Regions from separate parts of the Buttiauxella gaviniae genome, predicted to be linked through region 2. Evidence: predicted binding sites of a transcription regulator. Region 2 holds the regulator's gene; each other region holds the start of a gene.

Region 1 (7,793 bases), 560 kb from region 2:
TTTTGTGATGTGCATCACACATTTTGAGTGTGGATTTTACATGTTCGTCACACAAAATGGCTTGCATATCCACGACTTAACTGGTTAATTGACTCAACTTTTTTTTAAAACATAATTTTAATTTTGAGTTTCGCTCATGAATGACACCCCTTCTCCGGCAGCAAAACGTGGCATCTCCGGAATGGCATTACTGGTTGCTGGCGCATTTTTCATGGAGTTTCTCGACGGTACGGTTATCGCTACCGCCCTGCCTGAAATGGCACGCACCTTCGGTATTGAAGCCGTTGATTTGAACATCGGCATGAGCGCCTATTTGCTCACACTTGCCGTGTTAATTCCCGCAAGCGGTTGGATTGCTGACCGATTTGGCGCTCGCAAAGTTTTTACCCTGGCACTCGGGATATTCACTTTCGCTTCGGTATTGTGCGGCATGGCTAACACGCTGGAACAGTTTGTTGCGATGCGCGTTTTACAAGGGATTGGCGGCGCACTGATGGTGCCCGTTGGTCGCCTTGCGGTGTTACGTACGACACCCAAACATTTGCTGATTACCGCGATTGCCACGCTCACCTGGCCTGCGTTGGTTGCGCCCATCATCGGCCCGCCGCTGGGGGGATTTATCACCAGTTACGCCTCCTGGCGCTGGATTTTTTACATCAATCTGCCGCTTGGCCTGATTGCGATGGCTTTGGCATGGCGCCTGATACCCGATATACATGATGACGAGCGTCGCCCGTTTGATGCCATCGGTTTTGCCGCAACGGCAGTAGCGATGATTAGCCTGGTCTACGGCCTGGAAATGCTCGGGCAATCGCAAATTAACGTGCTCCCAACCGTGAGCCTGCTGGTGCTGGGAGCGGCGGCGCTTTGGTTCTCGCTGCGGCATTTTAAACGCGCGAAACACCCGATGATTCGTCTTGATGCTTTAAAAGTACAAACTTTTGGGGTGACGATGTACGGCGGGTCACTATTTCGGACCTCTATCAGCGCGGTGCCGTTTTTATTGCCGCTGCTGTTTCAGGTCGGTTTCGGGATGGATGCTTTTCATTCGGGATTATTAGTGTTGGCGGTGTTTGCTGGAAACCTCGCGATGAAACCGGCCACTACGGCGTTGATTCGCAGCTTAGGGTTTAAAAAACTGTTGATTATTAATGGCCTGCTCAATGTTGCCTCGCTGCTGGCCTGTGCTTTTCTCACCCCGCAGACCAGTACCTGGCTAATTATTGCGATACTTTTCTTCGGCGGCATGTTCCGTTCGATGCAGTTCACCGGCATCAGCACCCTCGCCTTTTCCGATGTTCCTTCCCCCCAGATGAGCTACGCCAATACGCTGTTTAGCACCGCGACACAGCTTTCAGTCGGGCTGGGAATTACCCTTGGGGCGATTGGCATACGTCTTGGTGAAAAGCTGAGTCAGTGGCTGGACGTCACGGCGATTCCCGGCATTAGCATTAAAATTTCGTTTGTGATGATTACGCTGATTTGCCTGCTCGGGCTGATTGATTTGCTGCGCCTGCCGCAAAACGCGGGAAGTAGCGTATCTAAGAAGGGTTAGTCGAGGCAGAAAGGGACTTATAAAAGAACGGCCAGCGAAAGCTGGCCGTGTGCAATATTAAGCAAGGATTTCGCGAACGAACGCTTCAATCTCTTTATTCTGGCAATTCTCGAAGAAGCACTTCTGGAAACGCTCGCCGGAAACCGCGGTTTTCACCAGCTCAGGGTCGATAGCACGCAGTGTATCCAGATAGTTTTCTTTCACCACAGCCGCTTTAACCTGATTCAGAATACCGGCGTTACGAACCTGCGGCTCTTTACGCTCAACCGGATAACCTTCACCTTTACGGCCTGTGAACGCTTTTTCGAACATATAGCGCACGTTCAGTTCTGCACCCCAGCCAAAGCCTTTCGCAAAGGCCAGGGACAGGGCGTTACCGTTGTTAATTTGCGAGAACAGGAAAGCATCTGCTGGATCCAGGCAATAGCCACACACCACGCCCGGATGGATGTTCAGAGACATCATCGCGCCCTGGCCTGTGCCACACCCGGTGACAACGAAATCAACTGCTTTGGCATTCAACAGAATACTGGCCATGATACCGAGGTGGATGTAGGTCAGGTGGTGATCCTGCTCATCGCTCATGCCTACGTTGTAGACTGAGTACTCTTTTTCAGCCGCAACTGCTTGCAACTCTTTAAGAATGATGGCGTTTTTTCCAGCCTGACTGTTTTCCATCATCAGTGCTATTTTCATTTCCGTCTCCTGATTGGGTCACGGGATTTCCCGCGGTGAATAGCTTTGGTATGCATTAACGATACTATCTAGCAAACATACTTTCAAATTTAATGAAATTTTGTTTTAAAAAATTAAGAGGTGCTCACACTTTTGCTTTCTGACGCTTTGCAAAGCGCCCTCCCCATCTGATTCCATCAGGACTAACGGGATTGATTTAGCCCCCGCCCACCGAAAAGTAGACATAAATTTGCGTTAGGAAAGTCACATTGATTTATCTAAGTGAAATTAAATCGCTTTATGCTACAGATGATTTTCTGTTTCCTGCGCGTGCTAAATTTATAAAAAACAGTCTTTGAGCATCAGCATGATGAGAACTTTTTGTTTAGTTTTAACGGCTACGTTATTAGCGGGCTGCACCCTGGATAAAATACCTCAGCCCATCAAGAGTAGCGAAGTTGCGGGCGTTGTGCGTCTGGGTTTTGATCTGCCCGCGTTACAAAACGGAAAGGTCGATAGCTACATTGCGCAATCAACCGCGAGCCATCAATGCCAGCAGTGGGGTTATATCGCCGCATTCCCCTATGGAGAGCCGATCAAGACCTGTAGCCTGCGCAGCGGTGCGTTATGTCTGAATCAGCAGGTGACGCTTGAGTATCAGTGCCGGGGCGTGGGAATGGAGAAATATCTTAGAGACGAAACGATTGTTCAGTAACTGAGTAAAAGACGCGCCATTATTTAAAAATCGGCGGATGACGATTATCCCTCCGCCGTTCAATTAAATAAAAATCATTCTTATTCAATAAACAAACTCACCTTAAATGGAAATACTATTAGCAACCATTATCATTACAATAATATAATTAACAATTCCTTTGCATTATTGAAATAATAAAATTAAAGTAGCGCTCTTATTGAATATTCTATTTTCCGGAGCGCACCATGCTTAAAGCTGAAATGATCGAAAAACTTAACGAACAAATGAATCTTGAGCTTTATTCTTCCCTGCTTTATCAACAAATGAGCGCCTGGTGCAGCTACCATAGCTTTGAAGGTGCAGCGGCTTTCTTGCGTCGCCACGCTCAGGAAGAGATGGAACATATGCAGCGCCTGTTTGCCTATCTGACGGATACCGGCAGCCTGCCGCGCATTAATGCGATTCCAGCCCCCGATCATGACTATACCTCGCTGGATAATCTGTTTAGCGCCACCTACGAACACGAACAGTTAATCACTCGCAAGATTAATGAGTTGGCTCATGCAGCAATGACATCGCAGGATTATCCAACCTTTAACTTCTTGCAATGGTATGTGGCAGAGCAGCATGAAGAAGAGAAATTGTTCAAATCTGTACTGGATAAACTCAGCCTGGTTGGCAAAAGCGGCGAAGGTCTTTATTTCGTGGATAAAGAACTTTCCACTCTCGATACGCAAGCTTAATACGAATTATCGGCAAGCATGTTTTGTGCTTGCCATTTTTTTCACAAAAATACAATCGCCCATCTAGCTGATATTCCTGCAACACCTCCCATTTATTCGCTTTTGGTAACATACCCCTTTGTTATTAATGATTTTTCCTGAATACTCTTTTTATCCAAAATCGATGATTTTGATAAGCCCTGCAGATTATTAAGATTTTTTTGTATTTAAAAAGGCGAATAAAAATTAAGTGTCTATACTCCCATCAGCAGTCTCTTCGTTTTTCTTCTTCACAACGGTTTTGCCCTGTTAAAGCAACCTGATTTAGCATTACTTATAATTTTAAAATAATAAGCATCATGTTTTTCCTGAGACCAGTAATAACCAACATGGACAATATGATAAAATGTTAAACAAAAACAACAAATTAATTAAAAAGTTATTTTTTCATGACTCTTGGGACATTATGATCATTAAAAATAACGCACATTCTTTCCCTGAAAATACTCTGGATATTTTAAATAATTCTAAAGCACAGATCCTTGATAAAAAATATACGTTCCAGGCCGATCCTTTTATTATTGAAAAGGAAGATAAATTATATGTTTTCTACGAAGCATTTAGCTTCCTCAATTCAAAAGGAATACTCCGCTGCCGGGTTCTGAACCCGAATCTTGAGGAGATAGAGGATGTCAAACTGGAAGGTTTTGATGATTTAAACTGCCATCTTTCGTTTCCCTTCCTGTTCAATCTCGATGGCAATCTGTTTATGATCCCAGAGTCTTCAGAACGCAAAGAGGTGATACTCTTTCAGTCCACGGCGTTTCCTGCCCGTTGGGAAAAAGTAAAAGTACTCATTCCCGATGCAGAATTTACTGACAATATATTTTTCACACTCGATAACGCCTGCTATTTAATTTCCACGACACTTGATAATGAGATGGTTATTCATACGGCAGAGACAATATTAGGTGAATGGAAAAAAATCACCCCGTCATTGAAGCTATGTAACTTGCACCACCGTGGCGCTGGCACACCTTATTCTATCAATAATAAAAATTACATTTTCACTCAAGAGTGCAACGCTGAAATTTACGGAAAATCAGTTTTTATCAAAGAGTTAATCAACTTAACCCCACAAAATTTTGAAGAGAAACTGGTAGCCAACATCTCCCCAACAATCAATCAAAGCGTGGGGATTCATACCTTAAACTTCTCGAATAGCTATATTGTCTATGACACGAAAAATTTAATATTCAGCCTGCTGTCCCCCTTAAAAAAGATTTCGTTTAAATTTTTAGTCAGATATCGGAAACAGTTTTTTGCCTGAATCAGCGGATGAAGGGCTCCCAGATTGCTGATACTATTAGACAATCAAACGGAAAGTGACGTTGAAAGTTCATTTTGCAATCTTTATCTGGAGAAACTATGGCAATTCTAGTGACTGGTGGCGCGGGTTATATCGGCTCACATACCGTACTGGCATTACTTGATAGAGGTGATGATGTTGTCATCATCGATAATCTTTCCAACGCATCTAAAACCTCGCTTGACCGAGTGACAGAATTAACCGGCAAAGAACCGACACTCTACGTTGCTGATATTTTGGACAAACACGTTCTCAAAGAGATTTTCTCAAGCCATAACATTACGGATGTTATCCATTTTGCAGGTTTAAAATCCGTCGGCGAATCGGTCAGAAAACCGCTGGAATATTATGAGAATAATGTCGTCGGCACGATGGTGTTACTCAATGAGATGTTGCTGGCAGGGGTTAATAGCCTGATCTTTAGCTCGTCGGCAACCGTATATGGCAATCCAGAAAAAGTGCCGTTAAGCGAAGAGTGCAAAACCGGAGGGACCACCAACCCGTACGGAACCTCTAAATTAATGGTTGAGCAGATTTTGCGTGATTTCTCGCATGCGCAGCCGGAATTCCGCATCACCTGTTTGCGTTATTTCAACCCGGTTGGCGCGCATCCGTCGGGTCGAATCGGTGAAGATCCAAACGGTATTCCGAATAACCTGGTCCCTTATATTTCTCAGGTGGCTATCGGTAAACTCGAATGCCTGTCAGTGTACGGCAATGATTATCCAACGCCTGACGGCACCGGCGTTCGTGATTATATCCACGTGCAGGATCTGGCCAGCGGCCACCTTGCAGCCCTCGATCATAAAGCCGACGGAACACCTTTCAAAGCCATCAACCTTGGAACCGGCGTCGGTTATTCCGTGATGGACTTGATTCAGGCGTTTGAAAAAGCCTCTCAGACGAAAATTAACTACCGCATTGTTGAGCGAAGAGAAGGTGATGTGGCGGAATGCTGGTCAGATTCTTCTTTGGCGAAGCAACAGTTGGGATGGCAGGCGACGCACACCCTCGATGAGATGATGCGCGACACCTGGAACTGGCAGAAAAATAACCCAAAAGGTTACGCTTCTTAATCGCGATTTTCTGGATATTTCACATTAAGCGCCTGGCCTTCAGGCGCTTAATAATCACTGAACCTTAAAACTTGATACCCGATACCAGCCGCTGCTGTGGGGCACATCATTCGCCAGATTAATTCTCGCCTTCCCCTGTTTATCCAGCATCGCCACTTCGATGTTGTACTGACCTTTTGTGGCTGTCGCAGGTATTGCCAGGCGGTAGCTTGACGTGCGCTCGCCCGGTAACCACGTCCGAATATCGTCGAGGGTATTTCCCTGGGCAATGACTTTATTTGCATTATCGATTACGCGGAAAGACACGTCATATTTCAGGTAAATCGGCGCAACACCGTCGTTCGCCCACTGGCTGTTAAGCGTCAGATTATTGCCTTTTTGCACCGCAGACTCATGGCTCAGGGAGGCTAAACGAAACCGATACCCGAGCTTCGTCAGCGCCTCATCCACAATCGGCCGAAATTCAGCGGGCACTTCGCGCGACTTTAAATTAATCGTGCTGGCATGTTGTTCAATCGCCCAGTCGAAGGTTCTTTGCACCTCTGCTTTGCTGTAATGTTGCTCCGTTTTCCACTCTTTCATATAGCCGCAGATTTCAAAACTGACCGGGGCATGCTTCCAGGCATCGTTAAATCCGGAAAAAGCGCCCTGCGCCGTCTCTATACGTTGAGGGTAATCATCTTCCATTAAGTTCCAGGCTTTGGAGAAGTTGCGCCAGTCGCCCAGGCAATCCGCCCGCCATCCCGCCCCCTTTTTCACCGCACTGACCAGATTATCTCCCCCGGCGATGAGCATAATTTTTGGTGTTTTAGGGAAAGCCGCAAAGTGCATGTTGACGTATTTATCCAGCGTAGCAGGCGAGTAGCGTTTTTCGAGCGGCGTCAATGAAGGGAAATTACTGTTGTGCCACTCCCCCCATGACCCGACCATGCCAATATCGACGTAGGCAAGGTTTTCATTTCCGTCATAACGTTTGCCGAAAGCGTTAAGCAGGCGCTGGCTGTATGCCAGAAAAATAGGGTCGTCTAAATCGGGAATAAAGGTTTTTTTATCTGAGGTCCAGAGGCCTTTAACCCCTTTTCTAATTAACCAGTCAGGGATTTTTGAGCCGCTTTGCGGCTCCTCGAGCGCCATAAAACGCAGCCCGACGTTCATCGCAGGCTGATGCCGCGCTGCGAATTTAAAAGCATCATCCACCAGCGCAAAATTATATTGCCCCTCTACCGGCTCCAGCTCCGTCCAGTAAAAACGCTCATATTCAATACCGGTATCAGGATACTGCGTCTGCGTCAGTTGCTCCCCGTAGCCCTGATGAAAACTGGCGATCCCCATTCCAGGGTTGGTAATCGGGCCGGACAGGGCTTTCGGCGTAACAACCGTCAAAGGCTCAGCCATAACAGTTCCCGGAAACACCATGCACATCAAGGCCGCAAAAATTTTAATATTCATAGGGTTCCCGTTTTCCATAAGCTGTAAGGCTACTTATTTTTCAGGTTAAGCCACCAATCCCAAATGCCGACATGGAAATCGTGAATCAGGTCGATTCCCACGGCAGATTTGATCATATACAGGGTCAGCAACACACAAAGTGTCGCGAACAGCGCGCCAGAAAGGATTAAAAACGTCACGATAATACGCATCAGCGTGGATTCTTTGCGTAACCGCTTGCGAAAATCGCGCCCCAGTAAAAAGACCAGAT
Region 2 (7,793 bases):
CAGCGTCAACGATCTGTACGACGGTACTGCATGGTTGCAGGCATTAACCTTCGGCTATCGAGTCGGCCAGGTCGACCTGCGTCTTGAAGGCACCATGGTTAAGGCAGACGGCCAGCAGGGCTACTTCCTGCAACGTATGACGCCAACTTATGCATCTTCTAACGGTCGTCTTGATGTGTGGTGGGATAACCGCTCTGACTTCAACGCCAACGGTGAAAAAGCGGTATTTGCAGGCGCAATGTATGACCTGAGCAACTGGAACCTCGCGGGTTGGGCGGTAGGTGCTTCTTATGTTTACGCATGGGATGCTAAACCAAGCTCTAAACCGACGACCGATGGCTTCTACGATGCGGATCGCCGTCTGAAAGAGTCTGCATACAGCCTTGATGCAATGTATACCGTTCAGGATGGTCGTGCGAAGGGAACCCTCTTCAAGTTGCACTTCACTCAGTACGACAACCACTCCGATATTCCAAGCTGGGGCGGGGGTTACGGCAACATCTTCCAGGATGAGCGCGACGTGAAATTTATCGTTATCGCCCCATTCACCATCTTCTGATTTGATTCCGGGCATGAGAATGCCCGGTTTGTTTAAGGATACTCAGCATGAAAAAAATCATTTTAGTGACGGTGATGGCTTTAGGTTTGAGCGCCTGCGCACAACCGAAAACAGCGCCGGAAGATTCAAAGCTGAAAGCAGCTTACAGCGCGTGTATTAACACCGCCGAAGGTAATCCGGATAAAGTCCAGGCGTGCCAAAGCGTGCTCAATGTGCTGGCTCAGGAAAAACAGCATCAGGAATTTGCGAAGAAAGAGACGGTTCGCACCCTCGATTACCAGAATTGCATTCAGGCAACCCGCACGGGTAACGACCAGGCGGTCAAAGCCAAATGCGATAAAATCTGGCAAGAGATCCGTACCAACAACCAGTAGCGGTGATCTTCATGCAATAAAAAAACCGGTGAGCTTCCTCACCGGTTTTTTTACATCTGACCTCTGGGTTAGGGAAGCCAGGATAGACGGATTACTTTTCGCTGATTTCGTGTGCGTGCTCGTCTGTACGGCAATCACCTTCAGCGCAGTGACCATAAAGGTACAGGCTGTGGTTCGTCAGACGAATGCCATGACGAGATGCAATCTCACGCTGGCGCGCTTCGATTGAATCATCACTGAATTCAATAACTTTGCCGCAGTCCAGGCAGATTAAGTGGTCATGGTGATGCTGTTGCGTCAGTTCGAACACGGATTTACCGCCTTCGAAATTATGACGGGTCACAATGCCTGCATCATCAAACTGGTTTAATACGCGATAAACGGTGGCGAGACCAATCTCTTCACCCATATCAATCAGACGCTTATATAAGTCTTCCGCACTGACGTGATGATTCACCGGCCCCTGCAACACTTCTAAGATTTTTAATCGAGGAAGCGTGACTTTCAGGCCGGCCTTCTTTAATGCGGTATTGTTGTCAGTCATGCGGAAATTGTCCTGTTGCTTAACGAATCGCTCGGACTCAGGGTGAGCGTTAAGATGAATGCGTCTCATTATAGAACTGCAAATTCTAAATGGGAACCGCAAGTATTATACCCGTCATACTTCAAGCTGTGGGGGGTGTTGGCTGCACTCACTTACCCCAGTCACTTACTAAAGTAAGCTCTTGGGGATAAGCTCCCTGGCCGCCTGGCCACAACTTGAATTATTTAGGGTAAAAGCATATTCAAGCCAGAAAACTGCGGCTGAGTCGCGATTTGCTTGCCTTACTAGCTATTTTCCAGGAATTCATTGTACAGGGACAAACTGAAAAGTTACAAATTTGTAGCAATTATTTTAATCGGAAATATCTATTGATAATGTGACGCAGCCAAAGGGCCACGTCACTAATAGCATTAAGCGCTGAGGATATCAGCCAGATTCAGTTCTTCAGAAACCTGGTTAACCCATTTCTGAACGCGCTCTGCGGTAAGCTCAGGTTGGCGATCTTCGTCGATAGCCAGGCCAACAAAGTGATCGTCATCTGCCAGGCCTTTAGACGCTTCGAAATGGTAACCTGCTGTTGGCCAGTGGCCCACAATCGCCGCACCGCGCGGTTCGATAATGTCGCGAATAGTACCTAATGCGTCACAGAAATATTCTGCGTAGTCTTCCTGGTCGCCACAGCCGAACAGCGCAACCAGTTTGCCATTGAAATCAACTTCTTCCAGCGTCGGGAAGAAATCATCCCAGTCGCATTGCGCTTCGCCGTAATACCACGTTGGAATGCCGAGAAGCAGAATATCGAAGCCTTCCAGGTCTTCTTTGCTGCTCTTAGCAATGTCATGCACCTCAGCAACGTCCTTACCGAGCTGTTTTTGAATCATTTTCGCGATATTTTCGGTATTACCGGTGTCGCTGCCGAAAAAAATGCCTACGATTGCCATGAGTAAAATAACCTCTTGATACTTAATGGTATGATGGCTGCTATTTGGCCACAGATAGGGCAATCATAGCAGAACACATCACGGGGCGGAAACTGCTATAACCCTGTAGTGCACAGACTGCAACATTATACCCATCGTCCTGCAACTCGAATGCTAATGGGTATAACACGATATCTAACTAAGATGTTGCTTCAGTTGTTCGAGCAGTATCTCTTCAATCAGTTCACTGCGGCTGATATTGCGCGCTTCAGCCAACTGATTAAGAGCCTCTACCGCCTCATTGTTGAGCTTTAACTCCACTCGCTTCAGGCCGCGTACTTTATCGCGCTTGAGTTGATTGCGTTTGTTGATACGCAACTGCTCATCACGCGTTAGCGGATTGGTTTTTGGTCGCCCCGGGCGACGCTCGTCCGCGAACAGATCTAATGTAGTACGGTCCGTTTGTTCTTTTGCCATGATTAGACTACTGACAGGGAATTCAGGTGGCACGGAGCGGGGTGCTCTGGCGCAATTTAGCGCGCAATCATACATCAGCATGGCTTGCGCGCCAACGCGTTAGCCGCATCTTGCGGCCAGTCGGTCTGTTTTTAATCAGTTTGCGGCTGTTAGGTCGATAAAACGATGGATTGCGCGCAAAACAGCATCAGGTTTTTCGGCATGGACCCAATGCCCGGCTCCGGCAACCACATGTGCACGCGCCTGCGGGAACTGCGAAAGCAGTTCGCTACGGTGTGATTCATCCACATAAGGCGAGGTGCCACCGCGTATAAACAGTGCCGGTTCGTTCCACGCCGGAATTTTTTTCCAGCCGACAATATTTTCGTACTGCTCCCACAACACCGGCACATTAAATTTCCATTCACCATCGGTAAAAGATTTCAGCAGGAACTGAATCACACCTTCTTCATTAAGGTATTCACGCATCACTTTCGCGGCCTGCTGACGCGTTGTGATTTTCTCGGCACTAACCGCATTAATTGCCGCAAAAATCTCGTCATGGCGGCGAACCTGATAATCCACCGGCGCAATATCAATGAGCACTAATTTATCGATGCGCTGCGGTGCAATCGCGGTCAGCGCCATCGCCACTTTGCCGCCCATCGAATGACCGATGATAATCGCTTTCTCAACGCCATATTCATCGAGCGTTTCCACTACGTCCTGCGCCATGGCGGCGTAGTTCATCTCTGGGCTACGTGGTGATAAACCGTGGTTGCGAAGATCAATTTGCAGCAGCGTGTGATTTTGCCCAAGGTCACGGGCCAGCACGCCAAGATTATCCAGGCTACCAAAAAGACCGTGAATAAGTACGATGGGGGAATTACTAGTCGATTGTTGCGCAGTTTGCAGGCGAGCATTCAATTTCATGGCAAAGTTCTTTTTTTTTACTTCGTGAGGTTAGGGTATCATAACGGCATCCTGCCGCTGTGCCGCAAATATTCAGTCTAGTCTGACTTTGTGGTGTGACAAAAGCTTGGCGCTACCCGAGGTTGGGATTTGTCCCTATAATCCCAACAACTTGTATTCAGAAAAGATATCGCACTGGATTAAGATGAAAACAATTGAAGTTGATGACGAGCTCTATCGCTATATTGCCAGCCACACGCAGCACATTGGTGAGAGCGCGTCCGACATTTTACGGCGCATGTTGAAATTTACCGCCGGCCAAACGCCTGCTACACCAGCAACGACCGGCCAGGCAGCACAAGTTGTCGCCGCTCCGGAAGCCAAACCCGTAAACAAAGCACGCGATCGTGTTCGCGCGGTGCGTGAACTGCTGCTTTCCGATGAATATGCAGAACAAAAGAAAGCTGTTAACCGTTTCATGATGGTGCTTTCTACGCTGTATACCCTCGATGCTCATGCTTTTGGTGAAGCGACCGAATCGCTGCATGGTCGCACCCGCGTCTATTTTGCCGGTAACGAGCAAACGCTCCTTGCTAACGGCAACCAGACTAAACCTAAGCATGTTCCAGGCACGCCATACTGGGTCATTACTAATACCAATACGGGTCGTAAATGCAGCATGATCGAACACATCATGCAATCAATGCAGTTCCCGGCGGAATTGATTGAAAAGGTTTGCGGCACAATCTAACACCTCGCGTCAGAAGGAAAGGCCAATGGCTAACCACCCTCGTGCAGGACAACCGGCACAACAGAGCGATTTGATTAACGTAGCCCAACTCACGGCCCAGTATTATGTGCTGAAGCCTGAAGTGGGGAATAGCGAACACGCGGTGAAGTTCGGAACTTCCGGTCACCGTGGCAGTGCGGCACGTCATAATTTCAACGAGCCTCACATTCTGGCGATTGCTCAGGCGATTGCAGAAGATCGTGCAAAAAATGGAATTACCGGGCCGTGCTATGTGGGTAAAGATACTCACGCGCTGTCTGAACCTGCGTTTATCTCCGTGCTGGAAGTGCTGGCTGCGAACGGTGTGGATGTCATTGTGCAGCAGGCAAACGGCTATACGCCGACACCTGCTATCTCTCATGCCATTCTGACGCACAACAAATCAGGTGGTGCACAAGCGGACGGTATCGTTATTACGCCTTCGCACAACCCACCGGATGACGGCGGTATCAAATACAATCCGCCAAACGGTGGCCCGGCTGATACTAACGTCACCAAAGTGGTTGAAGATCGCGCTAATACGCTGCTGGCTAACGGTTTGAAAGACGTAAAACGCATCTCTCTTGATCAGGCGTGGGCAAGCGGCCACGTGCAAGAACAAGATCTGATTCAGCCGTTTATCGAAGGGCTGGTGGATATCGTTGATATGGCTGCTATCCAGAAAGCGGGCCTGAAACTGGGCGTTGATCCGCTCGGTGGTTCCGGTATCGAATACTGGCAGCGTATTGCGAAGCACTACAATCTGGATCTGACGATTGTTAACGATCACGTCGATCAAACCTTCCGCTTCATGCATCTCGATAAAGACGGCGCTATCCGTATGGATTGCTCCTCCGAATGCGCAATGGCGGGTTTGCTGGCGCTGCGTGACAAGTTTGATTTGGCATTTGCCAATGACCCGGATTACGACCGCCACGGTATCGTCACGCCTGCGGGCCTGATGAACCCGAACCATTACCTGGCTGCTGCGATTAATTACCTGTTCCAGCATCGTCCGCAGTGGGGCAAAGATGTTGCAGTGGGTAAAACCCTGGTTTCTTCTGCGATGATTGACCGTGTGGTGAATGATTTGGGCCGCAAGCTGGTAGAAGTGCCGGTTGGTTTCAAATGGTTTGTCGACGGCTTATTTGACGGAAGCTTTGGCTTTGGCGGTGAAGAGAGCGCCGGGGCATCATTCCTGCGTTTCGACGGCACGCCGTGGTCCACCGATAAAGACGGCATCATCATGTGCCTGCTGGCGGCAGAAATTACCGCCGTAACCGGTAAAAATCCGCAGCAGCATTATGACGAACTGGCTGCCCGTTTCGGTGCGCCAAGCTATAACCGTCTGCAAGCGCCAGCCACGTCTGCGCAGAAAGCGGCACTGTCCAAACTTTCCCCTGAAATGGTTAGCGCAAGTACGCTGGCGGGCGACCCGATTACCGCACGCTTAACCGCGGCACCAGGTAACGGCGCATCCATTGGCGGCCTGAAAGTGATGACCGAAAACGGCTGGTTTGCAGCACGTCCTTCCGGTACGGAAGATGCGTACAAAATCTACTGTGAAAGTTTCTTGGGTGCAGAGCATCGCCTGCAAATCGAGAAAGAAGCGGTTGAGATTGTTAGCGAAGTGCTTTCAAGCGCGAAATAAGCGTTAATAACAGTGAAAAGGCGCCGTGAAGGCGCCTTTTTTACGTCTGTTGATAGCTACAACATAAATCGATAACCAATCCCTGTTTCGGTCAACAGATGGCTTGGGCGCGCCGGATCGCTTTCCAGTTTCTGACGCAAATGCCCCATATAAATCCGCAGATAGTGGCTGTGCTCCACGGCATTTGGCCCCCAAACCTGGTTGAGCAACTGGCGCTGAGTCAGCACTTTACCGTGGTTATTTAACAGCGTGGCGAGCAGGCGAAATTCAATCGGAGTGAGGTGAATCTCCGCCCCCTCGCGTGTAATGCGCCGCGAGGCGAGATCAACGGTGATAGTAGAAAACTGATAAACCGGATCGGGCTGCGCAAGGCTTGCATGGCGGCGCAGCACCACGCGCAAACGCGCCTGTAATTCACCAATGCCAAACGGTTTACTGAGATAGTCATCGGCTCCGGCATCCAGCGCATCAATTTTAACTTGTTCATCGCTGCGAGCAGAAAGTACCACAATCGGCGTCTGGCTCCACTGGCGAAAATCGCGAATAAAATCAATGCCGTCGCCATCCGGTAAACCAAGATCAAGGATCACTAAATCGGGTTTGCGCGTGGCGGCTTCCAGCAAACCCCTTTGTAGCGTATCGGCTTCATGAACGCGTAACGATTCCCCTTCCAGCGCGGTGCGCAGAAAACGGCGGATCTCTTTTTCATCTTCAACAATCAGAACTGATATCACAAAGCCTCGTTCATCTCTGCCATTTCCGGTGCCGGGGGCAGGGGTAAAATAACATGAAAACTCGCGCCGCCTTCCGGGCGATTGGCCGCAAAGATCTTTCCGTCATGCACTTCGACTATCGCCTGACAAATTGCCAGACCCAAACCGACGCCGGGAATGGCGGACTCTTTATTGCCCCGTGAAAACTTATCAAAGATTAGCCGCTCTTTACCAGCAGGAATGCCCGGTCCGCTATCCCAAACTTCAAGATCCAGTTTATCCGCCACGGGTTGGGCGTGAATGCCAATGTTTGCCTGAAAACCTGCGTACTTTACGGCGTTTTCCAGCAGGTTTATCAGCACGCGTTCAAACAGCGGGCCGTCGACGTGAATAAGCATCAGCGGATCGGGCAAATCCAGTGCGATATGACGCCCGCCGAGGCTCGGCTCCAGCATTTTTAACGCGCTACCCACCACTTCCTCGAGCGTGAGCCACTCTTTGCGCAGGTTAAATCCGCCGGACTGTATACGCGCCATATCCAGCAAATTATTAACCAGGCGGGTGGTATTAAGCACGTGCTGGCGAATGTCATTGGCCTGCGGGGCATGCTTAGAACCTTCAGACGCCAGATCCAGCGTCAGAATTTCTGCCTGACCAAACAGCACGGTTAGCGGGGTACGCAAATCGTGTGAAAGTGCAGCGAGCAGTGAATTACGCACCTGTTCGCGTTCGCTGGAAAGCCGCGCCTGTTCCTCGCTTGCTGTCAGTAATAATCGTTCAAGCGCCGTGGCGGCCAGCAATGTGAAAGTTTCCAGCAGGCGTTGCTGCTCGGGGATCATTAGCTGACGCAAATTACTCGGTTCGACAATCAGCAGGCCGAGCGTTTTTGCGGGCG
Region 3 (7,793 bases), 2.0 Mb from region 2:
AGTCTTCGTGCCCTGGGGTATCGAGCAGGTTAACCAGGCTGTCGCGATACGGGAATTGCATTACAGATGTGGTAATTGAGATACCACGCTGCTTTTCCATTTCCATCCAGTCAGATTTAGCATGCTGGCTGGAGCCGCGGCCTTTTACGGTACCGGCGGTCTGAATGGCCTGTCCGAACAGCAACACTTTTTCAGTGATGGTCGTTTTACCGGCATCGGGGTGAGAAATGATCGCAAAAGTGCGGCGTTTCCCCACTTCTTGCAAAAAAGGAGACAAAGTCATAATGAAATCTTCTGTGAATTGCGCACAGGCATCGCTGCGCGACAAATGAACGTTACCTGGCGGCTATTTTACCCATCAGGTCAGGTTTAACAATCTAGCTGTGATGCAATCATCAATTACACAACAGTCGCTCCAGTTCACTGAGTGAGGTCACTTCCCAGGTTGGCGTAATGCTTTCTGGCAAGCTTCGTCCGTGGGGGTTGAGCCAGCAGGTGGCAATTCCCGCATTCATACCGCCCAAAATATCTGATTCCGCTGTATCGCCGACCATTAAAACGCGGTCACGGGGCGGATGCCCCATTTGCTCAAAGGTATAATCAAAAATTCTGCGATCCGGCTTTGCCACCCCGACCTGCTCAGAAATCACCAGCAAGTCGAAATAGTCCCGCAGGCCCGTGCGCTCAAGGCGAATTTGCTGTAACGCCGTAAAGCCGTTGGTAATGATACCGATTTTTACTTTATCTTTTAGGGCATTAAGCAATGACACGGCACCTGGCAACGGCACGCAAATCTCCGCCATAGCGTTAAGAAATGCGGCGTTCAAATCTCCCGCAGGGACGGATAACCTTTCCGACCAGCCCTGAAAACGCTGATGCTGTAACTGAAGAGCGCTGATGGCACCGTTCTGGTAATCGACCCACAAAGGCTTGTTAACGGCCTGGTAATCCTGGAAATCTTCAGCGGTAAACGTCACGCTATAATCAAGAAACATCCGCTGCAAGCCGCCGAAAGCGTCGAAGGTAAAGAGCGTTTCGTCAGCATCAAATAAAATCCAGTCCCAGTTCATTTACACACCTGTCGTTTCATCCCAGTGGGAGAGCCATAATAATAGCGTCTTCCCTGCCCTCTTTTGTCGGGTAGTAGTTACGGCGAATTGTCGCCTCGTTAAAGCCCAGGCTTTCATAAAGTGCAATTGCCGCAAGATTTGAGGCGCGCACTTCAAGCCACAGGGTAAAGACATCTCGCGCTTCGAGTTCGCGGATTAAATGCTCCAGCAACTGACGACCCAAACCCTGACGTTGATAATCCGGATCGACCGCAATATTAAACAGCGTCGCCTCATCCAACACGACCTGAGTCACAGCAAAGGCCGCCATTTTTCCGTCTACATCGAGACGCAAATTAAAATAGCGATCGCCTTCGTTACTGGCGAAGGTTTTTTCACTCCATGGGAAAGCATGGCTGCGAAGTTCGATGGCGTAAGCCGAGCTCAAGTCACTTGTGGTGAGGGAAGAAATCGTGTTCATGTTCGCAAATTTGCTGCCACAGCGCCTGCCGGGCGACGCCGTTATGATAAAGCTCGTTTAAATTAGGGGTCGCTAACTGCGCGCCGGAAATGGGGAGCGCATCGCTCACACCCAATCGCCAACTGTTACAGCGGCTTTCAGCGGGCAGCATCGCGGCTCGTTCCGGCGTAAGCTGCATGACCTGCCGGGCGTCCAGATTCAGGCTGCGCAAAACATCGTTTACCAACGGATCGCTGAGGTCTGGAATGTCTTCTGCAATCATCAGTAGTTTAACGTTTTCATGCAGTGAGACTGCAATTTCGCCCTGCAACGCGGCCGGGCGTCGCAGCTCCCACTGGGTGATGCCCAGTTGTTGTAACAACCAGTCACGTCGCAAAGGTAAGTGAGGCATAACGAAACCTGTTGAGAGTGCCAATTGGGGCGCAAATATAGCAAATTCATCGAATGTGCGCCATTAAAGCTCTATAATCCCGGTTCTGATTTTCCAGGAGTAATTTGATGACTGCGTTAACCCCGGCAAGTGAAGTGCTGCTGCGCCATAGCGATGATTTTACCGAAAGCCGCGTGCTGTTTGCCGGTGACTTACAAGACGATCTGCCAGCCCGTTTCGAAACGGCGGCAAGCCGCGTGCATACCCAACAATTCCACCACTGGCAGGTGCTAAACGCTCAAATGGGCGAAGATGCGCAATACGGCCTGGTGGCGGATGCCAATACCATTGGTGATGCCAACACCCTGATTTATTACTGGCCAAAGAATAAGCCAGAAGCGCATTTCCAACTGATGAACATCCTGTCGTTGATGCCCGTAGGCAGCGATATTTTTGTTGTCGGTGAAAACCGCAGCGGTGTACGCAGCGCGGAGCAAATGCTCGCCGAATTCAGCCCGCTTAATAAAATCGATAGCGCGCGTCGCTGTGGTTTCTACCACGGTCGCCTGGAAAAACAGCCGCAGTTTGATGAGCATTCCTGGTGGGATGAGTATCAACATGAAGGCCTGACCGTGAAAACGTTACCGGGCGTATTTAGCCGTGACGGCCTGGATACCGGCAGTAAATTGCTGCTGTCCACCCTAACGCCGCACACCAAAGGTAAAGTGTTGGATGTGGGTTGTGGTGCCGGTGTGCTGGCGGTTTCTCTTGCCAAACACTCGCCGAAAGTTCGCCTGACTTTGTGTGATGTTTCAGCCCCAGCCGTTGCAGCCAGCCGCGCAACGCTTGCTGCGAATGAAATTGAAGGCGAGGTTATCGCCAGTAACGTCTATTCCGAAGTGAATGGCCGTTTTGACATGATTATCTCCAACCCGCCGTTCCACGATGGCCTGCAAACCAGCCTCGATGCCGCACACCAGCTAATTCGTGGCGCAGTGCGTCACCTGAACATGGGTGGTGAATTGCGTATCGTGGCAAACGCCTTCCTGGCGTATCCGGACGTGCTGGATGAAACGTTTGGCAACCACGAAGTGATTGCGCAGACGGGCCGTTTCAAAGTTTATCGCTCTATCGTTATGCGTGGCGCGAAGAAGCGCTAATCCCGCATTGTGCCGCTTTTTGCAGCGATTAGAAAAGCGGCGCTAAATTAACTGTTGACGACGCGTAGAAAACATCTAGAATGCGCCTCCGTGGTTACAATACTTCGGTGTTGTGGGTATGCGAAGGTGGCGGAATTGGTAGACGCGCTAGCTTCAGGTGTTAGTGTTCTTACGGACGTGAGGGTTCAAGTCCCTCTCTTCGCACCATTAACCACGCAAGATATCGTTCGCACTGCGCGAAGGTGGCGGAATTGGTAGACGCGCTAGCTTCAGGTGTTAGTGTTCTTACGGACGTGAGGGTTCAAGTCCCTCTCTTCGCACCAATGCGAAGGCGATATCAGATAAGACTTGATTTGCGAAGGTGGCGGAATTGGTAGACGCGCTAGCTTCAGGTGTTAGTGCTCTAACGGGCGTGAGGGTTCAAGTCCCTCTCTTCGCACCAATTCTTATCAACTTCCCAGCAGAACTCTTCCCCTCAGTTTTACCCTTTTACTTCATTGTTCCCAGATTCATCATCACCAGCGCAAGCCCACTGGCAAATGCCACGCATGATGGCAACAATACAAAATGACGTAACCGTTTATGGTACAGCATGACCGTCGTCGCCAGTAATCCTAATACAATCAAGACTCGCCACTGGCTAAAAGAGAGATCCAGATACAACAATGCGGCGACAATTCCTCCCGGTATGAGTACGCCCCACGCACTTTCAAGCTGCCGTTGTAACATGTTCGCTATCTCTTCAATTGGTAATGATAACCAATATCATATGATATAATTTCTCGTTTGTCAGCGATGGCGTTTGAGTTGTTTTACATAAGAAAGATGAAAGCTTTTCCGATCACCAGATGACATAAATTAAGTAAGGTGATAGATTGAGCACCCATGTTAATAATATGATTAGCATGAATATAATTTCATAACGCAATAATATTTCGATATATTTTTATACTGGATAATTCATTCAATAGCATACCGTCGGGCATGCGTCGTAAGAACAATAATTGATATGACAGCAAAAAATTGGCGCGCTTTACTCAAAGGGAAACACCAACTCTCTTTGCGTTTATTTCTTATTCTGAATGCGTTTTCTGCGAGTTTTAGCATGATATCTCCCGCAGCCAACACTCAGCACATTACCGTGCCAATCATTATGATACTGGTGATAAGCGTGTCATGCCTTGGCTGGCAATTCCTGAATAAAAAACAGCTGATCAATATTCCTGCCGTCTCCCTGACAATAGGCTTACTTTGGGCCGCACATATCTATTTAAAAGTGACAGGAATGCCGCACAATGACCTGTCGTTTTTAATTATTGCGCTGCTGGCGATATTATTCATTGGCTCAATCTCTTTTATCAATAATATACAAGCATTTATTGCTTCCTGTTTGCCGGTAACCTTAATGGTATTTTGGCTCGATCAGGGAGCCAATTGGCCGCGGCTGTTTTATTCCATTGCCCTGCCCGGTTTTGGGATCACCATCCAACATATCATTCATAAGCGCCACGATAACTTTACCCGCCGTTTAATGGATAAATTGCTCGAAGAAAAAGAAACGCTTAATGATTTGAGCATGTTAGACCCGCTTACGGGCTTATATAACCGCCGCGGGTTTCAAAACCGTCTGGACACAATCCTTTCGATAGGAAGCGGCCAACACTATGTGCTGCTGTTGGATATCGACCATTTTAAAGCCTACAACGATAACTACGGCCATAGCATGGGCGATCAGGCGCTGACGCACGTCTCCGCCGCCATTCGTGATGCCGTTCGTTCACGGGATATTGTCACGCGCTATGGTGGCGAAGAGTTTATGGTTTTATTGACTGATATTGATGCCGAGCGTGCCTTGCAAACGGCGGAGCGCATTCGCAAGCGCGTTTATGATTTAGAAATCCCTCATCTGTTTAATGAAGATGTGGCGACCAACGTGACGATAAGCATTGGGCTGGCTCCCCTTGAACAGCAGGATATCGAAGAGGCATTGCGCCAGGCCGACGGCGCGCTTTATCGTGCAAAACGGCAGGGCCGTAACAGTATTCTGGTTAGCGATTCACTTCTTGCAGGCTAAGTAAAAAATCTCATCATTTCCTCTCTGCTTCTTGCTAAAGGCTTTACCTATAGATAGGATTGGCAATCATTATCATTTGTATTAGTGGTCTTGTTTGTCGATGGCACTTCACTCTTCACAGTTTATTGATTCCCTTGCGTGGCAGCCGCCATATACCAGTGAGCAACCCACGCTTGCTGATGCGCTACGTGCGCATTTTGCTGAGCACCGCCCCTGGTTTAGCGACATCATTAAACTCAATGAAACTGCCCCGACAAATAGCCTTACTCTGCGCCAGTGGTCGCAACCCGCGGCTCTCACCTCACTTCTCAACTGCTACAGTGACCATATTTATCGTGAGGAGCCGGAGCTCACCCGAGAGGGTAAGCCGCTAATTTCACTCTGGGCGCAATGGTATCTTGGCCTACTGGTTCCCCCGCTGGTGATGGCGCTGATTACCCAGCCGCGCGCGTTAGATATCGACCCGGAGCATATTCAGGTCGAATTTCATGAATCGGGTCGAGCCGCCACTTTCTGGATGGATGTTCACGAAGACAGAACCGCGACCACGCAGCCGCTCGCTCAACGCCTTGAAAAATTGCTTATCAAAGGGCTGATGCCTGTCGTTGATGCATTAGAAAAAAGCGGTGAGATTAATAGCAAGCTCATCTGGAGCAATACGGGATATCTGCTGAACTGGTTTTTTGGCGAGCTGAGAGCGTTGTTGGATGACGCAACGATTGCCGAATTACGCCATGCCTGCTTTTTCGAAAAACAGTTACGCGATGGCCAGGATAATCCACTTTACCGTACGGTGATTCTTCGTGAAGGTTTATTGGTACGTCGCACCTGCTGTCAGCGCTATAAACTGCCAAATGTGCAACGTTGCGGCGACTGTACTTTAAAATAAAAAAGCAAAACGGTGGGTTTCCCCACCGTTTCATCTCACTACTCACAGTATGTTTAAGCCGCTTCCTGGCTCTCTTGCCCGGACGCTCTTTGCGCCTCTTCCGCCTCCTGTTCCAGCAATTGCTTCTCGTACACTTTAAAGAACGGGAAGTAAATAATGGCGGAAACCACGGCCAGTAAGATAACCAGAATCGCCGCGCGGAAATCCCAGCCTAGCGCCCATGCCGCACCGATGGGTGCAGGTGCTGTCCACGGCACCACAGAAATCACACGGCCAATCAAATCCATTTTCATCGCGCCCCATGCCAGCACGGCGTTAACCATTGGCGCCAGTAGGAACGGTATAAAGAACACAGGGTTCATAACGATTGGCGTACCGAAAATCACCGGTTCGTTAATGTTAAAGCAGGTTGGAACGATACTGAGGCGGCCAATGGAGCGCAGGTGTGCAGATTTACTGCGCAGGTAGCAAATCACCAGGCCCATAGTTGCGCCCGACCCCCCGACAACAATAAAGAATGTCCAGAACGCTTCCATAAAGATGTGCGGCAGCGGTGCACCTTGCGCGAGCGCGCTCTGGTTCATGCCAAGGTTAGTCAGCCAGAACATTTGCAGCATCCCGGAAACGATAGCCGCACCGTGAATCCCGGCAAACCACAGCAGGTGACCAATCAATACCGCCAGCAGAATGGCAGGCAGCGAATCAGCAGCCGATACCAGCGGTTTAAACACGGACATAATCGCCTGCGGGATCAACATGTCAAACTGCGACTGAATCAGCAGGCTTAGCGGATAGAGCGTTAATACAACAACCAGAACCGGAATCAGAAGATCAAAGGAGTTTTTGATCATCGGTGGAACCTGGTCCGGCAGTTTGATCCCGATATTGTGCGCTTTCAGGAAACGCATCATTTCGACACAGTAAATCGCCACCAGGATCGCGGTAAAGATCCCCGTCCCGCCCAGGCTATCGACCGGCAGAGTCCCTTTCGTCTTCGGTGCGGCTACCAACAGGAACGCCATCAACGAAAGCATTGCACACATGAACGGATCCAGACCGTGCGATTTCACGTAGTGCTTACCGAGGTTGTAGGCAATGGCTGCACAAATGTAGATGGACATAATACCCATCGTCATATCAAACGGCGTAAGAATCTGCCCTTCAAACTGTTTCGCCATATCCAGCCACGCACGAGCAAAACCCCAGGTCGTGGTGGGCGAAAAAGGTGGGTACGCAAAGACCAGTAAGAACGAACCAACAATCATGAACGGCATCGCAGAGATAAACCCGTCACGAATCGCCATGACATGGCGCTGTGACGAAATCCGTCCCGCTACGGGGCTCACGTAGTTTTCAACAAAACGAAATATCAAATTAAAGGCTGCATGATTTGAAGACATAGCAGTGCTCCTGTCAGGCCATCAACGCGAAAGTTTCGGCGGGAAGCGTCTCGCCGCACAACAGTGCGTAATTCATAGAGTTGACCCACGTAACCGGGATCTTTTTGTATACAGCTTTGGTTTCTTTAACACTGGCAGGGGCATCAGTGGCACAGCATAATAAAATAGGTTTCATAGGCTGCTCTTATTATTGGGTACAGGTGTGTGACCGTTTCAGTATTCATCGCTATTTCACGCACTGCAACCGGTTACTGAAACCGGTTGCAGTGATTGTGAAGAAGATCCAGAAATCGCTGAAACATTAACTTTTTTAGCCAATTCACATCACAGCTTTCACTTTCAATTCAACATACTCACCGCAATAAACATC

What was found. Region 2 encodes Fur, which represses iron uptake genes when iron is present. Its sites were predicted from a motif close to ATAATAATGAGAACNACTATCAA; they were not measured.
Region 1: the regulator Fur is predicted to act here: its motif matches at 3,058-3,080, upstream of ftnA (non-heme ferritin).
Region 3: the regulator Fur is predicted to act here: its motif matches at 5,194-5,216, upstream of fhuF (siderophore-iron reductase FhuF).

What each region holds. Positions count from the first base shown of each region.
Region 1 covers NZ_JBFMVT010000002.1:3,792,906-3,800,698, reverse strand. The annotation lists gene AB1E22_RS18140 (MFS transporter) at 137-1,555, shown strand; gene AB1E22_RS18135 (RpiB/LacA/LacB family sugar-phosphate isomerase) at 1,613-2,251, opposite strand; gene yecR (YecR family lipoprotein) at 2,598-2,945, shown strand; gene ftnA (non-heme ferritin) at 3,173-3,670, shown strand; gene AB1E22_RS18120 (glucosamine inositolphosphorylceramide transferase family protein) at 4,056-4,979, shown strand; gene galE (UDP-glucose 4-epimerase GalE) at 5,078-6,094, shown strand; gene AB1E22_RS18110 (DUF4832 domain-containing protein) at 6,149-7,543, opposite strand; gene AB1E22_RS18105 (hypothetical protein) at 7,573-7,793, opposite strand, start outside.
Region 2 covers NZ_JBFMVT010000002.1:3,231,312-3,239,104, forward strand. The annotation lists gene chiP (chitoporin ChiP) at 1-559, shown strand, start outside; gene chiQ (ChiQ/YbfN family lipoprotein) at 607-933, shown strand; gene fur (ferric iron uptake transcriptional regulator) at 1,025-1,477, opposite strand; gene fldA (flavodoxin FldA) at 1,888-2,418, opposite strand; gene ybfE (LexA regulated protein) at 2,593-2,874, opposite strand; gene ybfF (esterase) at 3,010-3,786, opposite strand; gene seqA (replication initiation negative regulator SeqA) at 3,971-4,516, shown strand; gene pgm (phosphoglucomutase (alpha-D-glucose-1,6-bisphosphate-dependent)) at 4,542-6,185, shown strand; gene kdpE (two-component system response regulator KdpE) at 6,242-6,919, opposite strand; gene kdpD (two-component system sensor histidine kinase KdpD) at 6,916-7,793, opposite strand, start outside.
Region 3 covers NZ_JBFMVT010000002.1:1,278,744-1,286,536, forward strand. The annotation lists gene prfC (peptide chain release factor 3) at 1-283, opposite strand, end outside; gene yjjG (pyrimidine 5'-nucleotidase) at 396-1,070, opposite strand; gene rimI (ribosomal protein S18-alanine N-acetyltransferase) at 1,087-1,530, opposite strand; gene AB1E22_RS06475 (DNA polymerase III subunit psi) at 1,499-1,921, opposite strand; gene rsmC (16S rRNA (guanine(1207)-N(2))-methyltransferase RsmC) at 2,029-3,060, shown strand; tRNA gene AB1E22_RS06485 (tRNA-Leu) at 3,181-3,267, shown strand; tRNA gene AB1E22_RS06490 (tRNA-Leu) at 3,297-3,383, shown strand; tRNA gene AB1E22_RS06495 (tRNA-Leu) at 3,416-3,502, shown strand; gene AB1E22_RS06500 (DUF1435 domain-containing protein) at 3,550-3,789, opposite strand; gene AB1E22_RS06505 (GGDEF domain-containing protein) at 4,070-5,134, shown strand; gene fhuF (siderophore-iron reductase FhuF) at 5,235-6,023, shown strand; gene AB1E22_RS06515 (PTS sugar transporter subunit IIC) at 6,077-7,423, opposite strand.